DNA from 2 places in the Bacillus sp. FAU18 genome. Region 2 is predicted to be linked to the other one. Evidence: a T-box and tRNA genes for the amino acid it is inferred to sense, from the RefSeq annotation. Region 2 holds a T-box; the other holds one or more tRNA genes.
What was found. A T-box is a leader RNA that pairs with one kind of tRNA and senses whether it is charged. The one in region 2 lies ahead of tyrS (tyrosine--tRNA ligase), so its partner is inferred to be a tRNA-Tyr.
Positions count from the first base shown of each region.

Region 1: it encodes a tRNA-Tyr, which carries the amino acid that the T-box ahead of tyrS (tyrosine--tRNA ligase) is inferred to sense. The anticodon was not compared.

Region 1 is NZ_JBVYHZ010000004.1:185,276-197,455, forward strand. It holds gene AC0OMU_RS12050 (exo-beta-N-acetylmuramidase NamZ family protein) at 1-349, opposite strand, end outside; gene nagZ (beta-N-acetylhexosaminidase) at 363-2,291, opposite strand; gene amiE (N-acetylmuramoyl-L-alanine amidase) at 2,319-3,644, opposite strand; gene AC0OMU_RS12065 (PTS transporter subunit EIIC) at 3,701-5,071, opposite strand; gene AC0OMU_RS12070 (MurR/RpiR family transcriptional regulator) at 5,097-5,948, opposite strand; gene murQ (N-acetylmuramic acid 6-phosphate etherase) at 5,965-6,879, opposite strand; gene AC0OMU_RS12080 (GNAT family N-acetyltransferase) at 6,989-7,471, opposite strand; gene AC0OMU_RS12085 (2-thiouracil desulfurase family protein) at 7,484-7,939, opposite strand; tRNA gene AC0OMU_RS12090 (tRNA-Glu) at 8,119-8,193, shown strand; tRNA gene AC0OMU_RS12095 (tRNA-Val) at 8,197-8,272, shown strand; tRNA gene AC0OMU_RS12100 (tRNA-Thr) at 8,277-8,349, shown strand; tRNA gene AC0OMU_RS12105 (tRNA-Tyr) at 8,372-8,456, shown strand; tRNA gene AC0OMU_RS12110 (tRNA-Gln) at 8,461-8,532, shown strand; gene sigW (RNA polymerase sigma factor SigW) at 8,763-9,326, shown strand; gene rsiW (anti-sigma-W factor RsiW) at 9,340-9,966, shown strand; gene cdaA (diadenylate cyclase CdaA) at 10,127-10,948, shown strand; gene cdaR (CdaA regulatory protein CdaR) at 10,941-12,180, shown strand, end outside.
Region 2 is NZ_JBVYHZ010000004.1:1,825,986-1,838,165, reverse strand. It holds gene ywaC (GTP pyrophosphokinase YwaC) at 1-106, shown strand, start outside; gene ywaD (aminopeptidase YwaD) at 135-1,502, opposite strand; gene tyrS (tyrosine--tRNA ligase) at 1,657-2,898, opposite strand; T-box leader at 2,940-3,154, opposite strand; gene ywaE (tyrZ transcriptional regulator YwaE) at 3,149-3,664, opposite strand; gene AC0OMU_RS20490 (YwaF family protein) at 3,814-4,527, shown strand; gene AC0OMU_RS20485 (glycosyltransferase family 8 protein) at 4,637-5,497, shown strand; gene sacY (transcription antiterminator SacY) at 5,550-6,392, opposite strand; gene sacX (SacY negative regulator SacX) at 6,446-7,825, opposite strand; gene epr (minor protease Epr) at 8,252-10,189, opposite strand; gene celB (PTS cellobiose transporter subunit IIC) at 10,417-11,751, shown strand; partial or broken gene AC0OMU_RS20460 (DUF2711 domain-containing protein) at 11,830-12,180, shown strand, end outside.

The sequences.
Region 1 (12,180 bases), 1.6 Mb from region 2:
CGGGAACCCCAGTTTTTTCGTCAATGTAAGAGCCTACTTCGTCTCCAGCCTGGGCGTCACCGCGGACGCCGTGTTCAGGGCCGAATAAAGCTGTCAGTTTGATATCTGGGTTCTCGTAAAGAATATCGACACTGCTTTTCAGAGATGCGTTTACTCCGGTTGGATTGGTGATCAGTCCGATACGTTTTCCCTTGAGCTGTTTTTTATAGTCTGGCAAGAGCGTGTCTATACCAGTTTGGACTTTAGGCTTTTTAGCCGTTTGATTCTTTGGATCGGGTGAAGAAGAGGCAGCGGTTATCGTTCCGAACATCATGAGCCCTGTCAGAAAAGCGAATATTGTTTTTCTCATGTGTCCCTCCTTATTAAAGCGGTTTTCCCGTTTTGATATTTAATCCGTAGCCATATGGATAAAGGGTGTCCCCCGGGTTCGTGACTGATGGGATGTCAACTGGAAGTGTGCCTTTAGGTTTTGCCTGGCCGAATATCGCCATCACTCCGGCCGGAATATTAGGTTGAAGATAACGGCCATTTGCGTATCCTTTAAAGCCATAGACTGCAATCAGTGCCTTTGCTTCTTCGAAATTGGCGGCATCATAGGGGTTGCGCAGGCTCATTAAGACAAATGGTTTGTTGTGCTGCAGTGCGGCTTTCATGACAGCTCTCGGAAACACGGTGGCCCATTTGCTTGAATCTGATATTGTGTCGTCGATGACACCGTCGTTGACGACAGGGTCATTTTTGACGACATAGGAGCCGGTTATGATATAATCAGCCTTTTTTACTTGTTTTGCATGCTCGGCATTAAATACTTGATTGGCAAAATTCATTTTGCTGAGGGATACGGATTTGATTTTCTTTCGCTTGATGAGATCGTGAATGGTTTGTTCGATTGAAGCAGTTTGTTCTTCGTAAGGTGCCACAATTAAGATTCGGCTGCCTTTTTTGGGCTTGAACGGCAAAGTGTGCTGTTCATTTTTTAATACAGTTACTGCTTTTTCAGCTATTTTTTTCTCTGCTTTCAGGTGCTGCTTGCTTCCTACGATTTTTTTGGCTTTGGCTATTTTTTCTTTTGTACTGTCGCTGTTTCGCGCTGGATACATGCCGCGTTTTATTTTCAGGGAAATGATTCTTTCAACTGATTTGTTGATTTGTTGTTCAGGAATATCCCCGTTTTTCACGGCTTCTTTCAAAGCTTGAATAACACGTGCGAATTTCTGTTCTTCTTTCATTGAAGTAACTGAGGCTGGCATTAATGCAATATCGACACCAGCTTTTACGGCCATGACCACAGCCTCTTCCTGTCCGAAATGATCTGCGATTGCCTTCATATTGAGCGCATCGGTAACGATCACACCATTAAAGCCCATTTCCTGACGAAGAAGACCTGTCATCACTTTTTTTGAAAGTGTAGCTGGAACCAGAATGTCCGATCCATCGAGTTTGCTTTTGTATGTGGTGTCGTCGAAGGCAGGGAATTGAACATGGGCTGTCATTACCATATCAGCACCGGCATCAATTGCTTTTTGAAAAGGATAAAGCTCGACCTCACGAAGCCGTTCTTGGCCATGGGAAACGAGCGGCAGTCCATAATGGCTGTCAACGTCCGTGTCTCCATGTCCCGGGAAATGTTTGAGGGCAGACGCGATATCCTGCCGCTGCAACCCTTTCATCGTGTATAAACCGAGGCGTGATGTCAGTTCTCGATTGGAGCTGAATGACCGTACGCCGATTACAGGATTATCAGGATTATTGTTAATGTCCACGACAGGGCTGAAATCTGTATTGATGCCTAAGGCAGAGAGCTCTTTCCCGATGATGCTGCCGGTCTGATACGCATTGATTCTGCTTCTGGCTGCGCCCAGCGCCATATTCCCTGGGAAATTAGTGCCTTCCCCTAACCTCGTTACAATGCCGCCTTCCTGATCAATACTCAGCATGAGCGGGATTTTTGGACTTGCCTTTTGGTAATCGTCTGTCAGTTGGACAGTTTGTTTTGTTGTTTTTACATTTTCTGCAAAAAGGATGATGCCTCCGAATTGATATTTCTTGACGAGGCTGGCGACTTCATCATTCATTTCTGTAAGGGCTTGCGGAGAGGACTCGCCTTCCTTTTGCCAGTTTCTAAAATCAGGCATCAGCATCTGGCCGAGTTTTTCGTCTAACGACATACGATTGACAATCTGATTGGCATCGATTGCACGTTTGGATGCAGAGGCTTCTGTCTGTCTGGCCCCGAAAAAGCATGAAATAAAGAGAACGGCTGAAAGGATAAGCGGAAAGACAGGTCTCATAGAAACTTCCTCCTATCGTCTAATCATTCATTCCATCGCTTCATAAATCGCGGTTATGACACTTCCATAACTGCCTGTTGCAAATTGATCACCCTCAAAGACGTTTGGATTTTCTTCCGGATCAATAACTGGTGTATGCTTTTTATTTGTTAACAATGCGATGCCTAAATTGTATGCTGGATCAATAATTGTAACTGTCCCTGTCCAGCCGGTATGCCCGTAAGCATTTTCACTGGCATGAGGGCCAAACATCCATTCCATGCTTTTACTTCCGTTCCGCCTCCAGCCAAGAGCGAATGTCGGATCTGTTGCTGAAGGTGCTGTAAACAGGTCGGCTGTTTTCTGATCAAATAAAGAAATATTTCGGTATGAACCTTTGTTTAACATGACTTGCAGCAGTATGGCCATATCATCTGCATTTGAGAACAATCCGGCATGCCCAGACACGCCATCCATTGAGTAAAACGCTTTTTCGTCATGCACTTCTCCTTGCAGCGAGTTTGTGCGGATGTTAGGGAATTGAATAACGCCGTCACGTGTATTGCCCATGCGTTCAGTAGCTGCGAACTGTTTCGGTTTAAAGCCCTTTTGCAGCGGATTGTACAAGGTATGCTTCAGCCTGAGCGGTTTGTAGAGCTCTTGCTCCGTGTAGACATCAAGCGGTTTGCCGGTGAGTTTTTCGACAATACATCCGAGTAGCATATATCCAATGTCACTGTATACGTGCTTTGTCCCAGTTTGATAATCGAGTGGAATTTTCGTCAAATATTCAATCGTTTTGTCCCGTTCTTGGGAATAGTACTTGCCGGCTTTTTCCGGCGTGTAAAAGTAAAAGCTTGATGGGAGCCCTGATTGGTGCTGGAGGACATCGATGACACGTATCTTGTCTTTTCCTTTTATGAGGTCACCCGGCTGATCCTTGAAACCCGGCAAATATGCAGAAACTTTTTCATAGACGTCAAGTTTTCCTTGGCTGACTAAGCGCTGCAATGCAAAATTTGTTGCGTACATTTTTGTATTTGAGGCTAAGTCAAACATCGTGCGGGTTTTCATTTTGGCCGGACGGCGCAGCAGTTCTGATCCTTCGTACTTTTTACTGTAGCCGTATGCTGCTTTTTTTATGATGCGTCCATCCTTCACCACCACAAGAACGGCGCCTGGGAATCCTGCTGCAATATCCCGTTCTATCATCTGATCTACCTTCCTTAGCTTCTTCGTCGAGAATTGTGCAGTTTCTGCATTTATGGTTTTCAGCTCAACCAAGTTGTCTGCTGTTTGTGCGAAGGTTTCATTTGGCGCAAATATCGACAGGGTTAAAATGGCACTGAATATGAACCGTGTCTTTGTTTTCACAGGCTAGCCCCTTTCTGTGCTTCTATCCCGTTTACTATCCCTAATACAGAAACAATTTAATCGAACTGTGAAGCCATTTCATCTTTATATCCGAATGCATAGGTCAATAAAAAGCCGGCCGCGTAGGAAATAAAGAGCCCAACGATATACAGGATGATTTGCGAAGGCAGGACTAGAAAAGAAAGCGGCAGTCCGGAGACACCAATCGCAATGGTGGCTACTTGAAAATAAGCTTGAAAGGCGCCGCCGATTCCAGCTCCTAAACATGCTGTTAAAAACGGACGGCCAAGCGGCAGCGTGACTCCGAAAATAAGCGGTTCACCAATGCCGAGCAGTCCCGATGGAAGCCCGCCGGCGATTGCTTTCCTCAGTGTTGTTTTTTTCGTCTTCACGAAAACGGCAAAGGCCGCGCCTACCTGTCCTGCACCTCCCATAGCCAAAATAGGGAGCAGAGGATCATTGCCAATTGAATTGATCAGTTCCATGTGCACAGGCGTCAAGCCTTGATGCAGTCCGGTTACGACGAGAGGGAGGAAGGTTGCGCCCAGAATAAAGCCCGCAGCGATGCCGCCGATGTCCAGGATGGACAGAAGGCCGGATGTAATGGCATCAGAAATGAATCCGCCTAAAGGCATAAATACGACATACGTTACGATTCCGGTGATTAACAGTGAAACGGTGGGTGTGACAATGATATCGAGTGATTGAGGAATAAAACGGCGAATAAATTGTTCGGTGTAAGCAATGAATATGGCTGCGAAAAGGACGCCGATCAGACCTCCCCTGCCCGGGAGAAGCTCTTCTCCAAATAAACTGATTTTTGCGATCTCCGGATTGATAATCAAGATCCCGGCCAAAGCCCCAAGTGCGGGTGTCCCGCCAAATTCTTTCGAAGCGTTAATACCAACGAGAATGCCGAGATAAGTGAACAGCCCTGATCCGATGACTGTCAGGATAACCGCAATTTGTGAGTCTGCAGAGAGCCAGCCTGCTTGAATAATTGCTTTGGTAATCCCAGTAATTAAACCGGAAGCGACTAGAGCGGGAATAAGAGGGATAAAAATGCTGGCAATTTTACGTAAGAAAAGTTTAAAAGGAGTGGCGTTTTTTCGATTGATATCGGCTTTCTTTTTGGCCGCTGCTTCTTTGACATCGGCACCTTCTTCTGCTGCTGACACGAGCTTCGAGAAAACAGCTGTAACATGATTGACGACTCCTGTGCCGAGGATAATTTGTAAGGTTTCAGCTTCAACGACCCCCAATACGCCGTCAAGCTTTCTTAAAGCCTGAGCATCCGCTTTGCTTTCATCGTAAGGCGTAATGCGCAGGCGTGTCATGCAATGCGTATATGAAGAAATATTGGATTTTCCTCCGCATAGCTCAAGGATTTTCTGTGCGAGATGATGGTAGTTATTTTCTTTGCTCATTAAAACCCCTCCCCTTCAAGATGCCTTATTTTATTCTCATAGATTGTATGGCTGCTCTCGTTTTATCGATATAACCGGTTGTCGTTTCATACTGCTCAGCCGCCATGCCTAAAAACAAAACATCAATTATAAAAAGCTGGGCGAGGCGGGAGGAAGTGGCTGCACTTCGAATCAAGGCTTCATTGGAATGGGCTGTATACAAAGGGACATCAGCCAGTGCGGAGACGGATGTCTGACTGAATTGTGTGAGGCTGATCGTTGTGATGCCTTTTTCCTTGGCCATGGCGAACAGTTCAATGATTTCCTGTGTCTCTCCTGAAAACGAAATGGCAAATACGATGTCGTCTTTATCTGCATTTGCGATTAAAGATGCCACAAGATGAGTGTCTGTAAACGCGGTTGCTTGTTTATGAATGCGAAGCCACTTTTGCTGGGCGTCCTTGGCGACAATGCCGGAAGCCCCGAGGCCGATAAAATGCACGGTATGAGCTTTGAGAAGCAGAGAAACCGCTCGTTCAAGCTCTTTGTAGTCCATCAGGTCTGAAGTATCCTGAATGGCTTGAATGGCATTGCCGGCCGTTTTTTCGGAAATGGAGGGCAGCAGCTCGTGGGGAACAATATCCCGGTAGCCCTGAAACGTAGGCTTTGCCAGATCGCCCGCTACTCTCATTTTTAAATCTTGAAATCCTTTTAAACCGAGTGATTTGCAGAGCCTGATGACGGCAGCGTCACTTGAATTGGCTAAGGCGCTAATTTCGTTGACCGTGCTTTCGATTGCTTTGTGGGGATGGGCTAGGATATAATCTGCAAGTTTGCGCTCGGATGGAGGGAGCTTATGCTTCATTGATTGGATGATCGCTAAACCGCCTGTGGCCATTCTAGTTCTCTCCTTATCATGGATGGTAATGTTCGATTGCTTTGTCAATGAAACCGTTTGCTTCATCGAGTAATGTCTTTGCTTGTTTCTGATCTGTGCTTGTTTTGAGCATGACGATTGCTGTTTTGACGTGATGATCGGCTTGTTCCAGGGTGTGCCTGGCTGTGTCGTATGAAGCATTTGTAAGGCTTTGGATGATACTGATGGCGCGTTCTTTTAGTTTTTTGTTGCTGACGTTGACGTCTACCATCAAGTTTTCGTAAACCTTGCCGATTTTGACCATTACAGCGGTAGATATCATGTTTAGAATCATTTTATGAGCGGTTGCGGCTTTCATACGTGTTGATCCTGTAATGGCCTCAGGTCCGACGACAACCTCAATGCTGTGATCCGCATCCTTGCTGATGGCGGAATTTTCATTGCAAGTAAGGGCGATGGTGTGTGCTCCGACTTTGCGGGCGTATCTTAGGGCGCCTGCGGCGTAGGGTGTGCGGCCGCTTGCTGCGATGGCAATGACGGTGTCATTTGAAGTGAGCTGTATGTTTCTTAAATCTTCAGCTCCTGCTTCTTCACTGTCTTCAATGCCCTCTGCTGCCTGTAAAAAGGCTTTGGGGCCTCCAGCCATGATTCCGATGACCTGATCTGGGCTTACGCTGTAGGTGGGAGGACATTCAACAGCATCCATGACGCCGAGTCTGCCGCTTGTACCGGCGCCTGTATATATGAGCCGGCCTCCATTTTGAAACGATTCATATGCGCAGTCTACAGCTGTTTTGATGTCGGGGAGAACCTCCTGAACGGCTGCAGCGACTTTCATATCTTCGTTGTTGATCATTTTGAGGATGCCGAGAGTGTTTGCTTTGTGGATTTCAACTGTTTGGCTATTGCGTGATTCCGTTGTAAGACGGTGAATGTTTAATGGTTCTGACATGAGGATGCCCCCTGTTTTAAAATGATATATCTCAATATTCAGTATATTCATTTCTGTTATGATATTTCAACTATGTTTTTTAATTTTTGAAATTTTATTTCACTCAAGACTATAAGAAATGATGAAGGATCAACTGTTCTCCAAGCGGCCCGATTCTTCGCCGTCCTTTATCAAGGAACCCGCTTTTCATATAAAGGTGTTTTGCGCGTATGTTCAGATGATTGACGGCCAAGATGATTTCGTCGCACCATGGAAAATATCCGCTCACAAAAGCGGGAAGCAAAATCATGGCTTTTTTCGCATAGCCTTTTCCGTGGTGCACAGCGTTTAAAGACAGGGAGCTGAGCAGTAAAGCAAATGGATTGTTAGAATAGGAAGCAAGCGTTTCTTTTGATGCATGTAAAATGAAAAAACCGACCGGAAGGTCGTCTTTTAAGATGACAACCGGGTATCGGTCCTGTATGCCCAGAGCCTGAGACAGCACCTCTTTCGGGAGGGAGGTAAAGCGTTTGTCATCGTTGGTGAGCGTGAATGCTTGAAGCTCGGGCAAGTGTTCAGGCTTATAGAAGGATAAAGAAATGTCTTGAGTCATGGGGTGGCCTCCTTACAAGATGTCGTCAAGCTTGTTTTCCGAAATGACCTGGTAGCCCGCTTGTTTTAACAATGCGGCGGTTACTCCGTTGCCGGTGATTTTTTTGCCAGAGAAGGTGCCGTTATAGATAAACCCGCTTCCGCAAGATGGACTGTTTTCTTTTAATATGACGGCAGAAGCGTTGATTTCTTTTGCGTAAGCCAATGTTTTCGCGGCGCCTTCCATATATAGTTCTGTGACGTCTTCTCCTGAAGCTGTCACGATTTTCGCTGTTCCATTGAGGACATCCTCGCCGGTGCCTCCTATGATTTCTGCGGGTTCGCGTGGGGTAGAGAAGCCGCCGAGAAGTTCAGGGCAAGCCATGACTGCTTTCTTTTCATCGACGAGTTTTCTGATTTTCTCCGACGCTGCGTGAGAGCCGTTATATCTGCATTCAATGCCTCCAAGGCAAGAACTGACTAGAATCATATTGGTTTCTCCTCTCTTGCTTTGCTTGTCTCTATCATAAAATAAATGGCTTTAGTTGGGAGGCTTTTTCAGTTAAAAAAGGAGTTAAAAAGTTTGAAAATAAAAAATTTAATTTTCCTCTTTACAAACAGGGGGTGACCTGTATATAATAACTTTTGTCAGCTCGACGAGAACACAACGGCCCGTTGGTCAAGCGGTTAAGACACCGCCCTTTCACGGCGGTAACACGGGTTCGAATCCCGTACGGGTCACCATTTGGAGGATTAGCTCAGCTGGGAGAGCATCTGCCTTACAAGCAGAGGGTCGGCGGTTCGAGCCCGTCATCCTCCACCATCTTGCCGGTGTAGCTCAATTGGTAGAGCAACTGACTTGTAATCAGTAGGTTGGGGGTTCAAGTCCTCTTGCCGGCACTGTTTTTTCAAAATTTTATGTGGAGGGGTAGCGAAGTGGCTAAACGCGGCGGACTGTAAATCCGCTCCCTCAGGGTTCGGCAGTTCGAATCTGCCCCCCTCCACCATTATTGGGCTATAGCCAAGCGGTAAGGCAACGGACTTTGACTCCGTCATGCGTTGGTTCGAATCCAGCTAGCCCAGTCACAGACACCTTTGATCAAAAGGTGTCTTTTTTCTTTTCGGAAAAATCATTCCAACTTCTAACTGTTCAGTCTGTATAATAATTTTAAAAATATGTTAAGGTAGTTTATTCACGAATTACCATCTACACCCTGCCAAAAATTTGATAAACTTATTTTATAAAAAAATTGAAACCTTTTGAAACGAAGCTCGTATACATACAGACCGGTGAAGGCAGAGGTTAGATAAATATGGAAATGATGATTAAAAAAAGAATTAAACAAGTCAAAAAAGGCGACCAGGATGCATTTGCGGACATCGTAGATATTTACAAAGATAAAATTTATCAGCTTTGCTACCGTATGCTTGGCAATGTGCATGAGGCGGAGGATATTGCACAGGAAGCTTTCATCAGAGCGTACGTTAATATCGACAGTTTTGATATTAACCGGAAATTTTCAACTTGGCTTTATCGAATCGCGACCAATTTGACCATTGACCGCATTCGCAAAAAGAAGCCGGATTATTACCTCGATGCAGAAGTGGCTGGTACGGAAGGCTTGACCATGTATTCTCAAATCGCCGCAGATGGTGTTTTGCCTGAAGATGCAGTTGTGTCGCTGGAGCTCTCAAACACGATACAGCAGAAAATTTTAAAGCTTCCTGACAAATACAGAACAGTCATCGTATTAAAGTATATTGACGAACTCTCATTAATTGAAATTGGGGAGATTCTAAACATTCCTGTGGGGACTGTGAAAACGCGGATTCACAGAGGCAGAGAGGCTCTTAGAAAACAATTAAGGGATCTTTAAGTGGGGTGATGAAATGAGCTGTCCTGAACAAATTGTGCAGCTTATGCATATGCATCTTGATGGAGATATCCTTCCAAAAGATGAACACGTATTAAATGAACATCTGGAGACATGCGAGAAATGCAGAAAGCATTTTTACGAGATGGAGAAATCCATAGCGCTCGTACGGAGCACATCGCATGTCGAAGCCCCCGCGGATTTTACCGCTAATGTCATGGCAAAATTGCCTAAGGAGAAGAAAAGAGCTTCTGTAAAAAGATGGTTCAGAACCCATCCCGTTATCGCAGCTGCTGCGGTATTCATCATTTTGATGGGCGGAGGTTTTTTTAACAGCTGGCATAATGACCACAATTTCAGCGTATCCAAGCAGCCGAATCTTGTGGTTCATAACCATACTGTGACCGTGCCAGAAGGTGAGACGGTCACAGGTGATGTCACTGTCAAAAACGGCAAGCTGATTATTAAAGGCAAAATAGACGGGGATGTAACCGTCGTAAACGGCGAAAAGTATATGGCCTCTGCTGGACAAGTCACCGGTCAGATTGAAGAAATCAATCAATTATTCGACTGGACATGGTACAAGATGAAGTCTGCGGGGAAAAGTGTACTCGATGCATTCAGTCCGAACGGAGAAGAGTAAAGCGCGTTAGCCGCTTTGCTCTTTTTTTGCGGGCTGAGAGGGCTGGCACATTTCACTTGCTAAATCGAAATGTGGTATAATGGGCTCGCTATGTAAAGTACATATGCGTAACACGTAAAACACAAAATACGAAATGACTGAAATCTTGGAGGACGAGGAAATGGCTTTTGAGGATATCCCTTTTTTGCAGTACCTCGGCAATGCCGTTGATATTCTCCTTGTTTGGTATGTGATATATAAATTGATTATGGTGATACGCGGCACGAAAGCGGTTCAGCTGTTAAAAGGAATTGTAGTCATCGTGCTTGTTCGTATGGCCAGCCAATATTTGGGCCTCAGCACACTTCAATGGCTGATGGACCAAGCGATAACATGGGGATTTTTAGCAATTATTATTATTTTTCAGCCTGAGCTGAGAAGAGCGCTTGAACAGCTAGGCCGCGGCCGCTTTTTTTCGAGGAGCGGCACGCCTGTTGAAGAAGCGCAGCAGAAAACGATTGAGGCCATTACAAAAGCGATCAATTATATGGCGAAACGCCGTATAGGCGCCCTGCTGACCATTGAGCGGGATACTGGAATGGGGGATTATATTGAAACCGGCATACCACTGAATGCCAAAGTCAGCTCTGAGCTGCTGATCAATATTTTTATCCCAAACACCCCGCTTCACGACGGTGCGGTGATTATGAAAAATAATGAAATTGCCGCGGCCGCCTGTTATCTGCCGCTTTCTGAGAGCCCGTTTATTTCAAAAGAACTGGGCACGCGGCACAGAGCAGCTGTCGGTATCAGTGAAGTAACAGACAGTTTGACGATTATTGTGTCTGAAGAGACCGGCGGCGTCAGTGTGGCAAAGAACGGCGACCTTCACAGAGAGCTTACAGAAGAAGCGCTGAAAGAAATGCTTGAAGCCGAGTTTAAGAAAAACACCAGAGACACTTCTTCTAACCGCTGGTATTGGAGGGGCAAGAAAAATGGATAAATTCTTAAACAACCGCTGGGCTGTGAAAATCATTGCTCTGCTTTTCGCGCTCTTGCTTTATGTGGCGGTTAACAGCAACCAAGCACCGACTCCGAAAAAACCGGGTGAATCTTTCTTTCCGACATCAACAACTGATGAAGCAACTCTGACTGATATTCCGGTTAAAGCGTATTATGATGATGAAAATTACGTCGTGACGGGTGTTCCGCAAACGGTTAATGTCACGATAAAAGGCTCGACAAGCGCTGTGAAAAAGGCTCGGCAGACCAAAAACTTTGAAATATATGCCGATATGGAACATTTGAAAACCGGCACACATAAGGTTGAGCTTAAGGCCAAAAACGTGTCGGATGGGCTGACAATCTCAATTAATCCGTCTGTTACGACAGTGACCATTCAGGAACGGACGACCAAAAGTTTTCCCGTAGAAGTGGAGTACTACAACAAAAGCAAGATGAAAAAAGGCTATTCTCCGGAGCAGCCGATTGTCAGTCCAAAAAATGTGCAGATTACCGGATCGAAAAATGTCATCGATAATATTTCTCTTGTAAAAGCTTCAGTGAATTTGGAAAACGCAGATGAAACGATTGAAAAGGAAGCGAAAGTGACTGTCTATGATAAAGACGGAAACGCGCTTCCTGTCGACGTGGAGCCCTCGGTCATCAAGATTACCGTTCCGGTGACAAGCCCGAGTAAAAAAGTGCCCTTTAAAATTGAACGGACAGGAAGCCTTCCTGACGGTGTCAGCATAGCGAATATTGAATCCAGCCCCAGTGAGGTAACGGTTTACGGCTCACAGGATGTGTTGGATTCTCTTGAATTTATTGACGGCGTCAGCTTAGATTTAAGTAAAATTAACAAGGATTCCGATATCGAGGCAGATATTCCGCTTCCTGACGGTGTCAAAAAAATCTCACCGTCAAAGGTGACTTTGCATATAGAAGTCGATAGTGAAGCGGATCAGAAGTTCGAGAATGTCCCTATCAAGACTGTAGGGCTGAGCAGCTCACAAAACATTGAATTTCTTGATCCTGAATCACAAGCGATAGACGTAACGGCTAAAGGCTCTCCCGCGAATATAAAAAAACTGAAAAAATCAGATATTGAATTGTATGTGAATGTTTCAGATTTAGAGGACGGGGAGCATAGCGTGAAGCTTGAAGTGAACGGGCCACAGAATGTAACCTGGTCCTTGGGGCGGAAAAACGCCAAAATCAAGCTGACGTCTAAGA
Region 2 (12,180 bases):
GAACAATGACGTTCCTAAGCAATTAACAGATGAGCTGAAGGAAGCTGCGGAGATCGCCCATTATTTAGATGAGAAAATGCTGGGGATTAAGAAAGAAGTGGATTAGAAAAGACGGCAGCAAAGTGCCGTCTTCTTTATTTGATATCTTCATAAATGTCGGAGGCTTTGGCCTTCATTTGTTTTTTAATGGCTTTTTGTTTCTTCTCTTTTTTCACAGCCTGATAGACAGCGGCTGTCACAAGATCGCCTGCTTGCTGGAGGCGTTCTTTGCTGATATGTTCGATCGAGTCTTCGGGGGTATGATACCATGGCTCAATTTCTTCTGTTTCCGGGTCTCCCCAAATAAAGTTGGCGGAATCAATGCCGGCTTCGTGGAATGGCACATGATCAGATGATCCTCCCTGTGTCAGAGACAGGCTGTCAAACCCAATTTTTTCAGCAGCCGTATGGCTGGATTCCCAAACATAGTTAGATTGGCCGTCCAATGTGTTGACATACAGCTCAGACGCTTTTTCCCAGCTTGTGCCTACCATATCTAAGTTGAAGTTCACTTCGCTTCGTTTCAGCTCTTTTTCCGATAGATGATCTACATAGTGAGAGGAACCGAGCAGGCCGAGCTCTTCGGCGCCGAAAGCGATAAAGCGGATTTCTTTATCAGATGGAACGCTTTTTAAGACACGCGCCATCTCCAGCATAACAGAGGTTCCTGAGCCGTTGTCATTTGCTCCGGGCGAAAAAGGAACACTGTCGTAATGGGCCGTCACGTACACAATGTCTGGATGTTTGATGTTCTTTGGTTTTTTGATTCCGATGATATTCTGGGAGGTTTGGTCTGTGAATGCTTTTAGTTTTAAGGTGGCTTCTTTTTGCTGGGTAAGCGCTTCGCCGTCTTCTTTCTTAATGCCGACGACCGGAATGCCGACTTTATTTCCCGACAGGTTTGGCGTCATAGGCACGAGGCTTTCTTTGTTGTTATAAATGATGACAGCTTTCGCTCCGGCGGCTTCGGCATTTTTGGCTTTCTCGTAATAAGTCAGGTCTCCTCTGGAAATTAAGGCGATTTTGCCCTTGGCGTCAGCGGTAAAGTCCTTTTGATAGCCCAATCCCGCATTGTAAAGCGGGGCCGTCAGCCCTTGTTCTTTAGTCGGAGCTGAACCGGACGCCGCTTGGAGAAGAATATCGCGTCCTGCTGAAGACAGTGTTCCCTCAAGCCGGTCAGGAATGTTGAATCGTTGAACCTTCACATCAAGCTTTAATTTTCTCAAGGATGAGGCGATCAATAGGGCACTCTTTTTTTCAGCTGCAGTTCCAGCTATTCTGGGGCCGATTGCTTCACTTAGCTGAGAAATGGTAGAGTACGCATGTTTTGCTTTGAATGGAAGCTCGCGCTCGCTATTTGATATTTGTACAGCGTGTGCGGCAGGGGTGACACTCTGTGCCGGCAAGAGCAGTGTGCCGGCAGTTAAAACAGCCATCGTCATGACAGTCAAAAGCTTTTTCATCAAAAATAAACCTCCCCTAAATGTATGGTTGGGGAATATTTCGGGATGCTAAAGGAGTTTCCTGCAAGATGAAGAGCGTTTTTGAAAAGACAGTGCTTTATACCTGCAAAAAACGCTTATGAATGAAGGGTCATAAGCGTTTCGGAATATCAGACTATTGGAGCTTTAAAAACTTGCGTTTGCCGACTTGGATGATCATATTCTCTCTTATCTCTGCTTTGGCGTGAACATCTGTTATTTTCTCTCCGTCGATGCGTACACCGCCGTTTTGAATCATGCGGCGCGCCTCGCTCTTCGAAGAGAGGAGCTTTAGCTTGACGAGCAGATCAATCATCGCTATCGTTTTTTCGCCTTTCCAGTTTACGGCCGGTATATCTTCCGGCAGGCTGTTTTCCTGAAAGACTGTTTTAAACGAGTGTTCGGCAGCTTCTGCTGCTTTCTCTCCGTGATACATTCGGACGATTGTTTTGGCTAAAAGCATTTTAGCATCACGCGGATGAACGGCGCCGGTTTCTAAGTCTTTTACGAGCTGTTTTTTCTCTTCAAGCTCTAAGTCTGTCGCCAAGTGGATGTATTTTTTCATCAGGCTGTCGGGCAGTGACATCGTTTTTCCGTACATGTCGTTTGGATGTTCGTTAATGCCAATGTAGTTGTGTTTCGACTTCGACATTTTCTCGACGCCATCCAAGCCTTCCAAGAGCGGCATAAGGATGACGACTTGTTTTTCTTTGTTGTATCGTTCTTGAAAATGCCGTCCCATGAGGACATTGAAATGCTGATCCGTTCCGCCTAATTCAATATCACTTTCGAGAACGACAGAATCATATCCCTGCATCAATGGGTAAAAGAATTCATGCAGTGAGATTGATTTTTGCATGGCGATGCGTTCTTCAAAATCGTCGCGCTCCATCAGGCGGGCTACCGTTATTTTCCCTGCTAATTCAATGACATCTTCCAGATTCAATGTTTTCAGCCATTTCGAGTTGTAGTGAAGCTCGACTTTTTCTGGATCAAGCACTTTTCCGAATTGCTCAAAGTAGGTTTTGGCATTGTGCTGAACTTCTTCATTAGTCAGTTGCTTTCTGGCTGCCGATTTTCCGGTCGGATCACCAATTTTTCCTGTGAAATCCCCAATTAACAGCTGGACAATGTGGCCGTTTTCTTGAAATTGGCGAAGCTTATTTAACACAACCGTATGGCCCAAATGTACATCCGGTGCAGACGGATCTAATCCGAGCTTAATTTTAAGCGGCGTGCCCGTGGAAATTGATTTCACGAGCTTTGCCTTTAATTCCTCCGGCGGTATGACTTCGTGGGCGCCTATCATGTATAGCTGAAGCTGTCTTTCTACCTCTTTTTGCTGTGACGCTGTGAGCTGCTCAAATGTTTTCATCACTCTTCCTCCTTTTTTTCAAACACAAAAAGAGCCCCATCCCGATAAGGGACGTGGCTCAATGCACGCGGTACCACCCTGGTTGAAGACATCGTCTTCCGCTCATTCGAATAACGGTTTCCCGTTCTTTGCTACTTTTAAGGTTCACAAAGAAAGCTCGGGGAGGTAATTCACGTTTGCTGTGTGCCGGCTCGCACCTTCCGCCGGCTCTCTGAAACAGGGAGACAAACCGCTACTGGATTCCCGTCAAAGCTTATGTTGTATGAAGATTGTCAGCTACCTTTCTAAGCAGCCCTGTCAATATTTTCTGTTCGTCCTTCGTCATTCCTGCGATGAGCTCTGTTTCCCCTTTGTGAAACTCCGGGTAGAGTTCTTCGATCGCTTGTTTGCCGGAATCTGTGATAGAGACAAACACGAGTCGCCGATCTCTTGTGTCCATGCTTTTACGGCAAAAACTCTTTTTTTCGAGCGTTTTGATCACGTTGCTTGCTGTAGCTGTAGATATCCCTGACAGCTCAGCGATTTTTCTCGTTTCGAGCGCTCCCCATACCCATAGATCATAAAGAATGGAGAAAGCGGTCCAAGAAAGGTTATAGGAAGAAAGAACCTCAGTCTCCATTTTGACACGGAGCCTTTGTGCAGACCGATACAGATTCGTAGCGATCGAAATGGCTTCCAGGTTGAGTGACTCGACGGGCATTTGTTTGAGCTTAGAAAGTGTATCGTGTTCTTCCTTCCGAAGCTGCTGATGTTGATGTGAACGTTCCATTTTTTAGGCCTGCCTTAAATTATCAGAATCATTAGCTATCAAACGAATTTTAACAGAGTCTGGTGTGAACTTCAAGCCCATATATCGGTTGAATAAAAAAAGCCCAAACAACGCCAAAATAAACAAAAAACCGCAAACGGGGTGCAATCTTGCAAAAATATGTTCAATCCGTCTATAAGCATGATCCGTTTCATCTGTTTTCGACAGAGCATGTAGTGACGTTAGCGATTATCGCCCTTTTGGCCATTCTGTTGTTTTTGTTCCAAGATGGGGTCAAGCAGCCGAGGGCCAGCCGGTTTTTGCGTTCTCTGTTTGTGTTTCTTTTGCTTGGTTCGCAAATCGGCTATCAAATATGGATGGTCGCCACGGGCAGGTGGTCGGTGCGCACTTCATTGCCTCTCCAGCTTAGTGACCTGTCGGTGTATTTGTCAGCTATTATGTTAGTGACAAAAAGCAGAAAGCTGTTTGTGTTTTTGTTTTTTGTCGGCATCGGCAGTTCGATTCAGGCTCTTGCCACTCCTGACCTTGGTATGTTTTCATTTCCGCATATCCGATATATCCTCTTTTTTATTTCTCACGGGTCTGTGTTTTTATCCTGTCTTCTGATGGCTGTGATTGGTACCTACAGAATGGGCCAGCGCTCGTTATGGGTGACAGTCCTGCTTGTTAATGTGTACGGCGTCTGTATTTTCCTGATTGATCGCTGGCTTGGCGCGAATTATATGTATTTGACGAAAAAACCGGGCGGATCCTCTCTCTTAGATGTTCTCGGGCCATGGCCGTGGTATATCGTCTCGGCTGAAGCCATCACAATCGCAAGCTTTTTCATTCTTTATTGGCTTTATCGCATCTTCAAAAAATGACACCTTTTTTGTTGTATCACACATTCTGTTTAAAAAAATGTCGGAGAACGTGTTTATTTTTTTGAAAAAGGGTATGTAACTTGTACAACAAAAAGGGAGATGAATACCATTGAGGAAAGATGAAATCATGCATATCGTATCATGCGCAGATGATAATTATGCTCGTCATTTAGGTGGGATGTTCGTTTCTTTATTGACTAACATGGATCAGGAGAGAGAGGCAAAATTATACGTCATTGATGGCGGAATTAAGCCTGATAACAAAAAAAGACTGGAAGAAACCACTTTGAAATTCGGAGTGCCGATTGAGTTTTTAGAAGTGGATACCAAAATGTATGAACATGCGGTAGAGAGCAGCCATATTACAAAAGCCGCGTATTACCGCATTTCGATTCCTGACTTAATTAAGGATGAAAGCATCAAACGAATGATTTACATCGATTGTGATGCGCTTGTCCTAGAGGATATTTCTAAGCTATGGGACTTAGACATTGCGCCATACACCGTAGCCGCTGTTGAGGATGCGGGGCAGCATGAACGCCTGAAAGAAATGAACGTCACTGATACAGGGAAGTATTTTAACTCAGGTATCATGATTATTGATTTTGACTCTTGGAGAAAGCAAAACATCACAGAAAAAGTCATCAACTTTATCAATGAACACCCAGACGAAGACTTTCTTGTGCTGCATGACCAAGATGCACTGAATGCGATCTTGTATGATCAGTGGTATGAACTTCATCCGCGCTGGAACGCTCAAACCTATATCATGTTAAAGCTGAAAACCCCACCGACTCTGTTAGGGCGGAAGCTTTACAACGAAGCGAGACAAAACCCGGCAGTCGTCCACTTCTGCGGCGGTGAAAAGCCTTGGAATTCTAATACGAAACACCCATATCGCGATCAGTATTTCCATTACATGTCGTATACGAAGTGGAATACGATCAGCAACCCGGCGATCAACCAATAATACAGGTATAAAAAAACGCTTTTGAGATGATCAAAAGCGTTTTTTGTTTGCCTCAGCGTGCGACTGACCGTTGGTAGAACCGCTGAATATGCATGGCGATGTAGCACAATTCTTTTTCAGGAAACTCAAAGCCGTATTCCTTCTTCACAAAGGTGCCGATGCTTAGGGCACACAGGAAGGCATCCTTAAACTTCTCTTTAATGATGTCGATCATTTCTGCGTCCAGCTCGTAAATGGATTCGCCTGCTTTGATATGCTGAATGGCAAAGCGGAGATGGGTCACGAGCCGTTCATAAGAGATGGTATCTTCAACGATATTAATAGACAGTTGAATTTCGATAATCTCGATAATATCACGGATCATGGTTGTAATATCAAGCGTTTGTGTCATATCGCCAGCATTGTTTCTTGCTGTGTGGATATGCATGGCGATATTGCCGATTTCATCATCAGGAATGTGAATCCCCAGTTTATCTTTAATCAGGGCTCTGGCCCATAAGCCGATCTGGAACTCCTTTGGATAAAGGACTTTGATTTCATTCAGCAGCGGATTTTTGATAACCATCCCATTGCTCAGGCGTTCGATTGCAAAAGAAAGATGGTCTGAAAAAGCGACATGAATGCGCTCGTTGATTTTGATGTTCAGCTCTTTTTCGGCATGAGAGATAATTTGCTCAGAAATCTGAATGTGGTCTTCAGGCAATGTTTCTAAAATCTCTTCGAACTGCTTATAGTCAGGTGTATCTTTTCTGATAAAGGTTTTTTCTATTTTTGACGGATCGACAATGTCATTCTTCTTTTTGTTAAACGCAATTCCTGCACCCAAGAGAATCTTCTCTTCATTTTGATCCTTTACGACGATAGCATTATGATTTAAGATTCTTTTAATTTTCATAGCTTTTTTGTCCTTTCATCCCCCGTTTTATGAATGAAATCGAATAAATCCAGTTATTCTGTCTCTTCTTTAAACCCGAGAAACAATGTAGCTATAAAAGCAGAGACGGCTGCGATCAAGAAACCGATCATATAATGAACAAAATTCGCGGCGCCAAACGGCAGCACAATTGAAATCATCGGAATGCCTGTCAGCCCGTATGAATTTGCCACAACTTGTACCGCAACCACGTATGCTCCGCCAATAGCACCGCCGATGGCTGCTCCGATAAAGGGACGGATCAGTTTGAGATTTACCCCGAATACAATCGGCTCAACAATGCCTAAAAACGCGGTCAGAGAAGCGGGGAGCGCAATTTTCTTCAGGCTTGATTGTTTCGTTTTGAGGAATACCGCAAGCCCCGCTCCGCCTTGGGCCACATTCGCCATCGACCATATCGGCACTAAAAAGTTGACACCGACATGCGGATTAGCAAGCAGCGTTGCCTCAATTGCATAAAAGCTATGATGCAATCCAGATAGGACGATGGTAGAGTAGATGCCGCCGAAAAGGGCTCCGGCGGCAATGCCGGCGTGATCATAGATATAGACGATCGATTGTGTCATGATCTGGCCGATGATGGACGCGGCGGGATTCATCACAATCAGCGCGAGGCATCCTGTCACCATGACCGTAATAAAGGGAATGATCACGACATCAAGCGACTTCGGCACAATCGATTTTAATAGCTTCTCAATTTTGCTCATGACAAAAACGGAAAGAAGAATCGGTATCATGGAACCCTGATAGCCCATCATTGGGATATGAAGCCCCCATATGTCTAAAGAAGACGGGGTTTTGCTGCCGAGCATAGACGGGTCCAGCAGATCAGGATGCGTCAAAAGCCCTGCAATCACTGCCCCTAGGTATGGGTTGCTGCCAAATTGCCGTGCAGCACTGAAGCCAACTAAAATTGGCAGTAAAATAAAGGCTGTGCTGGACACGAGGTCGAGCATTTTAATCCATGGGCTGCCGGCAGAGAACCAATGAAACACCTTAATCATGCCGATCAGCCCCATGAGCAGGCCGCTTGCTGTTATTGCCGGAATAATCGGCACAAAAATATCGGACAGTGTTTTTGCAAAAGCTGCGGCAGGGTTTAGCTTCCGGCAGGCTTTTTTCTGGTGGACAGGCTCTTCAGAAGGCGCGGTCTCCCATACATGAACGACTTCTTTATATATTTTGTTGACGACGCCTGCTCCGAAGATAATCTGGAAAAGGCCATAGCGGAAAAAGGTGCCCTGCACACCTTGCAGATTCTCAATGGCATGTATATCAATTTTCGTCTCGTCCTTTACATCAAAACGAAGACGGGTCGTACAATGGCTGATGCTGATAATATTGTTTTTTCCTCCTGCGAGCAGCAGTAATTCTTTTGCAATCTCTTTATGCAAGCAATCAAAACCTCCTTTGCTGAAGAAAAGTCGGCTTGTTCATCGTATCAAATGAAAAGTTGACAATCAAAATGAAAAAAGTGAGAAATACCGGCTGAAAATGACAAAAATGCCCGCGTCGACGACGGAGCATGAGAATAGGGGTTGTCCAAGGCGCCGTTATGAGCCCAACACGAAAAGAAGAGTTAAAATGCCCTGCTTTTTAGGCACTAATACTCCCTTTGCATCATTGGGTCTTGCCTGCCTGCCCAGTCACAATCCCGCCATATGTGGTGATAACTGTAATAACGTTCATTTTATGCTGTTCATGGCTGTATAGCAATAGTATGAAAAGCCTGTACAATAGATGGGAAAAAGGTTGTGTGCGATGTTCTTAGAATGTAAAAAACCTTTAAGACCTGGAATGCAAGTCTTAAAGGTTTTTGGTTACTTTTTCGGTTTGACGGCGTTCAGCCGTTTTTGCAGCTTTGTTTTTTCATTGGATGCTTTTAATTGATTCACTGCAGACTGAGCGGATGTCTTTGATTTCTTTGTTTTGTCTTTTTCCGCTTTCTTCACTTTTGCCTTGGCAGTTTCGACTTTTTTTGCTTCAGCCGCCGCCACCTTTTTCTTCACTTTGTCTAACCGTTTTTGCAATGCCGTTTTGTCCTTGCCTGCTTGAAGCTGATTGACGGCTGATTGTGCTTTTGCCGCATTTGCATCAGTTGATTTCTTTTCAGCCGCAGATACGGCTTGCTGTGCCGTCTTCAAGTTGGTGCTCTTCACTTTGTTAAGGCGTTTCTGCAGGGACGTTTTTTCTGAACTTGCAGGCAGCTTGCCAATTGCTGATTGTGCGCTGTCCACATCTGTTTTCTTTTTGCTTTTTTCCGCTTTCGCAACTTTGTCTTTCGCTTGCTTTGACGCGATGTAGCGTTTTACTTGGTCTAAGCGTTTTTGAAGGTTCTTTTTGTCTGTTCCGTTCGGCAGCTTGTTGACGGCAGTTTGTGCTGTATCAACGGTTTGCTGTGTTTTATATTTTTCTGCCTTTGCGACTTTGTCTTTCGCATCTTTTACATTTCTGTATGACTGTACTTTATCCAGTCTCTTTTGCAGGGCAGTTTTGGCGTCGGAGCCCGGCAGCTGGCTGACGAGTTCTCGCGCTTTGTTGATATCGATTTGTGCTTTTGTTTGTTCCGCTTTTTTCACCGCTTGCTCTGCTGCCGCGTACGCTGAATCTGTTGCCTGTGCTTTATATTGGATTAAGCCGTAGCCAAATTGCTGATCGCGTCCTGCGGTACCAAGATCAACGATATTTCTCCGCATTTCCTCGCGAAGCTGGACGTTCGTCTCGGCAGGATCACGCTGTTTTAACAAGGCAAACATGGCAGCGGCGTGCGGTGTCGCTTGGGATGTTCCGCTTCCCGTTGCATAATACTGGTTTAAGTAAGTGCTTGTGATGTTTGTCCCCGGTGCTGAAAATTCAACTTCATCTCCAGTTGTTGAAAAGGAGGCAAGCTGATTTTTTTCGTTTGTTGCTGAAACCGCAACGACACTGCTGTATGCCGCCGGATAATTCACTGGCTTGCCGTTTCCGTCGTTACCGCTTGCGGCAACAAGCAGAACGCCTTGTTCATATGCTTTGTTCACGGCCTCATGAAGTATTTTGCTGTCTGACGTCGTGCCAAGGCTCATATTGACGATGTCCATCCTGTTTGCGATCGACCAGTCAATTCCTTGGAGAAGGCTTTGAAGATCCCCCGAGCCGTTCTGATCAAGCGCTTTAACCGCGTATATTTGTGCTTCCGGTGCGATGCCGTCAATTCCGTAGCCGTTATGCTTGGCTCCGATAATCCCTGCGACATGTGTTCCGTGGCCGTTATCATCTTTGTAAGAAGAGGTATAACTGACAGCTGAATACCCGCCGGCAATCGACAGGTCATCGTGGGGGGAGATCCCGCTGTCAATGACGGCAATTTTGATATTTTTACCTGTCAGTCCTGCCTTCCAAGCCTGTTTCACCTGAATGGGCTCAAGGTTCCATTGCTCAAAGTTGTCAGAGGTGTCAGTGCCGTCTGACAGCACTTTGAAATCCGTACTGTCTGCAGCGGTAAATGATACGTTGTTTTCTACATACAAAATATCAGGATCCTGCTTTAATTCTTTTACTGTCTCCTGGTCTGCTGTGACCGCTACCGCGGGAAGATGCTTATACTGCTGTTCAACATCAGCATCACTGTCCAGGATGGTTTCCTTTCCGGCCTTGTTTTTATAAACCACAATAACCTCTTTCTCACTGTTGTTTTGCGCATGAGCGAGAGGGCCTATGGTGAGAAAACTGAAAAACAGAGTGACTGATACAACAAGTTTGCAAGACATGTTTTTCATGATTCATCTCCTTTTTCTATGATGTTTGATATATATATCGGAGAAAAAAAGAGAGATTGATAGTAAGAAGGAAAAAATTTTTCATGGGCAGGGTTGTTTAGCAAAATGCAGATTTTTTCCGCATGAAGAGGAAATTTTCCGAATGAATTTGTAAGCGTTTTCAAAATAAGATAAAGAAAACATTGCGGAGGTTGTTCACAAAGCAATGAGAAAAGGGGGCTTTTAAGATGAGCACATTCACTCGGGTGATGGAGGAAAAAATAATGCCTGTCGCCGGGAAAATTGCCGGGCAGCGGCATCTCAGCGCTTTGCGTGACGGAATTATCCTGACCATGCCGCTGATTATTATCGGGTCTGTCTTCTTGATTTTAACGAGCCTGCCGATTCCGGGGTATGTTGATTTCATGGCGAGTGTGTTTGGGAAAGAGTGGGCTGATAAGCTCGGATATCCTGTTAACGCTTCGTTTGATATTATGGCGATGATTGCCGCTTTTGGGATCGCCTATCGGCTGGCAGAAAGCTATGGTGTCGATGCCCTTTCTGCCGGAGCGATTTCAATTGCCGCATTTCTGCTGGCAACGCCGTTTGAGGTGCCGTTTACACCGGGTGGCTCAACGGAACCCATCATGGTAGAGGGCGGAATCCCGATCACGCTGCTCGGCAGCAAGGGCTTATTTGTCGCCATGCTGATCGCCTTGTTTTCAACCGAAATCTATCGGTACATTATTCAAAAAAATATCGTCTTCAAAATGCCAGACGGTGTGCCGCCTGCGGTAAGCAAATCGTTTGTCGCGCTGATTCCCGGCTTTATCATTGTGTTTCTTGTGTGGCTGGCGCGCCTTCTGATTGAAATGACACCTTTTCAGAGTCTGCACAATGTCGTAGGAGACCTGCTTGGCACACCGCTTTCCATCCTTGGCGGCAGTCTCGGCGGAAGCCTGATCGCTGAATTTGTGCAGATGCTGCTTTGGTCGTGCGGGATTCACGGGGCTTCCATCATTGGCGGAATCATGGCGCCGATTTGGTATGGCGCGATGGATGCCAACCGTCTTGCCTTCCAAGCGGGCGAGGCGCTGCCGAGTATTTTTACGACTCAGTTCTTTCAAATTTGGATCAATGTCGGCGGGAGCGGGGCGACGCTGGCGCTTGTCCTGACGATGCTTGTGCGCTCCCGGAGCAAACAAATGAAGCAGCTTGGACGATTAGGAATCGGCCCTGCGCTATTTAATATCAACGAGCCGATCATTTTCGGCATGCCAATTGTCATGAATCCGCTCCTTATTGTCCCATTTATCATCGCACCGCTCCTCGCGATTACCGCGACTTATATCGGCATGAGCACCGGGCTGGTGGCAAGACCGGCCGGAATCGCGGTGCCATGGACGATGCCGCCGCTCATATCAGGTTACCTGGCGACAGGCGGAAAGGTGTCGGGCGCCGTTATGCAGCTGGTGAATCTGCTGATCACCTGTGCCATCTACTATCCGTTTTTCAGAATATGGGATCATCAAAAATGGCGGGAAGAGAGTGCGGTTGAATCTGGGGATAAAAATGTGATGTGATAGATGATCAGCCTGTCATAGGCTGATCATCTTCTTTCAAATGAAAGGGAAATGTTAGAATATGTAAAGGAGGTGCGCATGCTAGATTATATATGGTTAGATGACGAATCACCGATCTTACAACAAGTACCAGTTGAATACTCATCTACCGCTATTATCTTTTCTCCTTTTATCCAAATGCCTGAAGGATGGGAGAAAGGAAAAAGAAAAAATGATTATGAGCATATTTATCCAAACGATGATGAAATAAGAGGAAAAGGCAAGGCTGTTTCCTGGAAGAAGGTTATGTCTTCTTGCGGCTTTCAAACACATGCTGAGCTGGCGCTGGCTTTAATGACGTCGATAGGCGCTGTAAGGGACGAGTGCGCAAGAGAGGATTTGGCTGAGGTGTTACATGAAAACATAAATGGAGACCTCTTATTATCCCAG